Regions from separate parts of the Streptomyces sp. SX-6 genome, predicted to be linked through region 1. Evidence: riboswitches for the same ligand, from Rfam matches in the RefSeq annotation. Region 1 holds a riboswitch; the other holds the start of a gene.
What was found. Region 1 has a riboswitch for glycine ahead of gcvP (aminomethyl-transferring glycine dehydrogenase). Riboswitches for the same ligand answer to the same signal wherever they lie in the genome.

Region 1 (2,442 bases):
AGGGAGCTCCTGGGCCCGATGTCGGTGCGGGTGATCCCGGGCGTCGGTCCGGCGACCGCCGAGACCCTGCGGAAGGCCGGCATCCACACGGTGGCGGAGACGGCCGAGGCGGGTGAGGCGGAGCTGGTCAGGCTGCTCGGCAAGGCGCACGGCGCGGGGCTGCACGCCCTCGCGACCGGCCATGACGACCGCCCGGTCGTGGCCGAGCGCGATGCCAAGTCCGTGTCGGTCGAGGACACCTTCGCCGAGGACCTGACCGACCGGGTCCGGGTGCAGCTCGAGATCGCCCGCCTCGCGGACCGCTGCGTCCAGCGGCTGAGGGCCGCCGGGAGATCGGGGCGCACGGTCGTCATCAAGGTGCGGCGCTACGACTTCTCCACCCTGACCCGCTCGGAGACCCTGCGCGGTCCGACCGACGACCCCGTCGTGGTCCGCGAGGCCGCGGCCCGGCTGATCGAGACGGTCGACACGACGGCGGGAGTGCGGCTGCTGGGGGTCGGGGTCAGCGGTCTCGCCGACTACACCCAGGAGGACCTCTTCGCGCAGGCGGCGGGTGACGCGGCCGAGGCCGGTGCGCAGGAGGCCGCCGAGGCCCCGGTGCGGGAGGAGGCGAGCGCTGTGCCGAGGCCACGGCAGTGGCTGCCGGGGCTGGACGTCCTGCATGCCGAGCACGGGCCGGGGTGGGTGCAGGGGAGCGGGGTCGGCAAGGTCACGGTCCGCTTCGAGGTGCCCTGGTCCGGCCCGGGGCGCGTGCGCACGTTCGCGGTCGACGACCCCGCCCTCGAGCCCGCCGACCCCCTGCCGCTGATACGGCCCACCGGGAGCGGGGCGCAGGAGCCGGCGCCCTGACCGGTGCGCGGTGCGTTCACGAGGGCAGGTCGAGGCGGTAGTGCCGGTAGAGCTGCAGCTCCTGTTCGGGGGAGAGGTGGCGGCCGACGCCGAAATCGGGCGCCTCCTTGATGAGCGCCCGTTCATAGGGGATGCGCAGGGTGTCGTCCACGACCTCGCTAGGCTCCAGCGGCACGAAGGCGTCCCGGCTGAACAGCCCCGTGCGGACGGCGGCCCACTCCGGCTCCCCGGTCGCGTCGTCCAGGTAGACCTCGTCCACCGTGCCGATCTTCGCGCCGTGGCGGTCGTATGCCTTGCGGCCGATCAGGCTCCGGGGGTCGACGTCGGTCTGCATGCTTCCTCCCATGGGGCACCACGAGAACCATTGGGGCACCACGAGAACCACGAAAAGCCACAAAGCGGTAAGCGGCCACTCGGGAGATCCGCCCGTGGAGACCCGCTGGTAGGCTGGCGATTGGCCGCAGAACCCGTGCGGGAGAGTCCTCCTGAGGGCCCTGATGGGCATCGACGGAGGCGCCGAAGGAGCAAATCCTCCCCGGAATCTCTCAGGCACCCGTACCGTACGGGCAAGGTCACTCTGGAAAGCAGGTCGGGCCCCGGCCGGGTACCACGCCGAGCCCCTCCTCACCGACGGTGAAAGCCGGGTGCTCCGCGGCCCGGTGAAGCTCTCAGGTCGAGATGACAGAGGGGGAGGCCGTCGGGGTGCCCATGTCGTGGTGCCCCTCGCAGGTCGCAACGACCAGGAGGCCTCCGCAGATGACCGCCCACCGCATCTCCCTTTCCGACCTGGAGCGCGGAATCCCCTTCGCCGACCGCCACATAGGGCCCGACGACGAGGCCCAGGCCAAGATGCTCGCCCAGGTCGGCTTCGGCTCGCTCGACGAACTCACCGCCGCCGCCGTGCCCGAGGTGATCAAGAGCACCGAGGCCCTCGGCCTGCCCGCCCCCCGTACCGAGGCCGAGGTCCTCGCCGAGCTGCGTGAGCTCGCGGACCGCAACCAGGTGCTCGCCCCGATGATCGGGCTCGGCTACCACGGCACGTTCACCCCGCCGGTGATCCTGCGCAACGTCATGGAGAACCCCGCCTGGTACACGGCCTACACGCCCTACCAGCCGGAGATTTCGCAGGGCCGCCTCGAGGCCCTCCTCAACTTCCAGACCGTCGTCGCCGATCTGACCGGCCTGCCCACCTCCGGGGCCTCCCTGCTCGACGAGGGCACCGCCGCGGCCGAGGCGATGGCGCTCTCCCGCCGCGTCGGCAAGGTGAAGAACGGCGTCTTCCTCGTGGACGCGGACACCCTGCCGCAGACGACCGCCGTCCTGCGCACCCGCGCCGAACCCACCGGAGTCGAGGTCGTCGTCACCGACCTCTCCGGCGGCATCCCCGACGAGATCGCCGAGCGGGGCGTCTTCGGCGTGCTGCTCCAGTACCCCGGTGCCTCCGGTGCCGTGCGCGACCTCGGGCCGGTCGTCGAACGGGCCCATGAACTCGGCGCGATCGTCACCGTCGCCGCCGACCTGCTCGCGCTCACGCTCCTCACCCCGCCCGGCGAGCTGGGTGCCGACATCGCGGTCGGCACCACCCAGCGCTTC
Region 2 (2,442 bases), on a different contig from region 1:
CGCAGCACCTGCTCCACGCCGCTCTCCGCGCCCGCGCTCACCTGGGTCCGCCTCTTCTCTCGGCCGTCTCTGCCACCGGGTTCGTCTCACCGCGGCAGGGCGCGGTGGCGCACTCCGTACGGTCGTCCAACCAGCTTACGAGGGAGCGGTGGCGGACAGGGGGCCAGTCACCGGTCACGGTCGTAGAACGGACGGACCTGTTCACGCATCCAGTCGCCGACGGGGTCGTTCGCCACGTCGAGGAAGACGAGCTGTACGGGCCAGAGCACGGGGACGGAGCCCAGCGCACGGCCGAGGGCGGCCATGGTGGCCTCGCGGCTGTCGTCGTCGGGCAGGTCGAGCTCGACGCCGACGAACAGCGAGGGGGCGCCGCCCTCGACGGAGGCGAGGGCCCGGCGCGCCGTGCGGACCACGCGGACCGCGGTGAACTCGAGCCCGGCGGCGGCGAGGAAGGCGGTGGGCTCGTCCTGCCAGTCGGGCTGGTGCAGCCGCACCCGGCCCCCGGTCGGCTCCCCCGTGAGGCGGACGCGCCCGGCCCGGCACAACTCGGCCACGGCGGGCGGCGGCAGGGGCACGCCGACGGTGCCCTCGGGGTTGACCACGATGCCGGCCTGCGGGGGCAGGCCGCGCGCGAACTCGACGGCGGGCGCGACGGTGAAGGGCATCTGTGCCCCGGCCACGCGCAGGAACTCCTGCTCGGAGCTGAAGACCGGTACGTACGCGGCTCCGCCGAGCTCCATGGTGGGGATGTCGAGGCCGGCGTCGCCTTCCCCGCCGCCGTTCGGCAGCGGAATCCACACCAGGCTGCGGCCGAGCGCCTCGAGGATCCGCGCACCCGCGCCGGGTGCCCCCACGGAGGCGGCGAGCACCTCCTCGAGTGCGTTGGCGGGCCATGCCGCCTGCGCTTGCGCTTCGCTCCGGTACTGCTCGGGAATGCTCATCCCCGGCACCTTAACGGCTGCGCCTGGGCTCGCCGGTGGGTGGGGGGATGCGCCCCGGGCCCCGCCTGGGGCTGCGCCCCAGACCCCTGTCGCGGCTTCGCCGCTCGTCCTCAATCGCCGGACGGGCTTGATAGTGCCGGGCCGGGCTTGATTTTCAGCGCGGGCGCGAAAATCCAGCCCGTCCGGCGATTGAGGACAACCGTGCGGAGCGCGGTTTCGGGGTCCGGGGCGGAGCCCCGGAAGAAACGGTGAAAGGGCGGGGCAGGGGCACCCTTCCCCGGCGGTGCCAAATCGGTACCCCTCAGACGGCCCATCGCACGCTCGTACGTGCAATGATGTGCCCGCCGCACGGCACTACGCACGGCACCAACTGCATACCGGCCGCTCGAATCCGCGCGGGAGAGCCCCGGCAGCACGCCGCAACCGCACCGTGCACACCGGGCGCCGAAGGAGCAAGTTCCTCCCTTGAATCTCTCAGGCCCCGTACCGCGCGGGTGAGGCAGATCTGAAAAGCGGGCCGCCGCGTACGACGGCCCCACCCAAGGTGCAAGCCGGAGTTCCCCAGCGGAGCTCTCGGTGAACCTCTCAGGTTCCGATGACAGATGGGGAGGCCAGATCCTCGCGACGTCTGCCCGGGAGCCCAGCCATGACCGCCGTACCCCGTCACACCGCCCTCGACGCGCTGCACCGCGCCCTCGGCGCGACGATGACCGACTTCGCGGGCTGGGACATGCCCCTGCGCTACGGCAGCGAGCGCGACGAGCACCTCGCCGTCCGTACCCGTGCCGGGCTCTTCGACCTCTCGCACATGGGCGAGATCACCCTCACCGGCCCCGGCGCCAGCCAGGCCCTGGACCACGCGCTGGTCGGCAACCTCTCCGCGCTGGCCGTCGGCCGCGCCCGGTACACCATGATCTGCAACGCCGACGGCGGCATCCTGGACGACCTGATCGTCTACCGCCTGGCCGAGCAGGAGTACATGGTGGTCGCCAACGCCTCCAACGCCCAGACGGTGCTGGACGCGCTCACCGAGCGGGCGGCCGGCTTCGAGACGGCCGTCCGCGACGACCGCGACAACTACGCGCTCATCGCCGTCCAGGGCCCGGCCTCCCCCGGCATCCTGGCCTCCGTCACCGACGCCGACCTGGACGGCCTGAAGTACTACGCGGGCCTGCCCGGCACGGTCGCGGGCGTGTCCCCGCTGATCGCCCGCACCGGCTACACCGGCGAGGACGGCTTCGAGCTGTTCGTCGCGCCCGGTGACGCCGAGAAGCTGTGGCAGGCGCTGACCGAGGCCGGGGCCGGCGCGGGCCTGGTGCCCTGCGGCCTCTCCTGCCGGGACACCCTGCGCCTGGAGGCGGGCATGCCGCTGTACGGGCACGAGCTGACCGCCGCGACGACCCCGTTCGACGCGGGGCTCGGCCGGGTCGTGAAGTTCGACAAGCCCGGCGACTTCGTCGGCCGCGCCGCGCTCGAGGCCGCCGCCGAACGCGCCCGGACC

Region 2: linked by a shared signal. The riboswitch ahead of gcvT (glycine cleavage system aminomethyltransferase GcvT) and the one ahead of gcvP (aminomethyl-transferring glycine dehydrogenase) in region 1 are both predicted to bind glycine.

What each region holds. Positions count from the first base shown of each region.
Region 1 is NZ_JBTHHU010000007.1:9,494-11,935, forward strand. Features, by position in the region: gene ACV530_RS10370 (DNA polymerase IV) at 1-849, shown strand, start outside; gene ACV530_RS10375 (PRC-barrel domain-containing protein) at 866-1,195, opposite strand; glycine riboswitch at 1,312-1,420, shown strand; glycine riboswitch at 1,422-1,541, shown strand; gene gcvP (aminomethyl-transferring glycine dehydrogenase) at 1,606-2,442, shown strand, end outside.
Region 2 is NZ_JBTHHU010000036.1:32,599-35,040, reverse strand. Features, by position in the region: gene ACV530_RS30735 (enhanced serine sensitivity protein SseB C-terminal domain-containing protein) at 1-41, opposite strand, end outside; gene ACV530_RS30730 (enhanced serine sensitivity protein SseB) at 168-941, opposite strand; glycine riboswitch at 1,328-1,440, shown strand; gene gcvT (glycine cleavage system aminomethyltransferase GcvT) at 1,588-2,442, shown strand, end outside.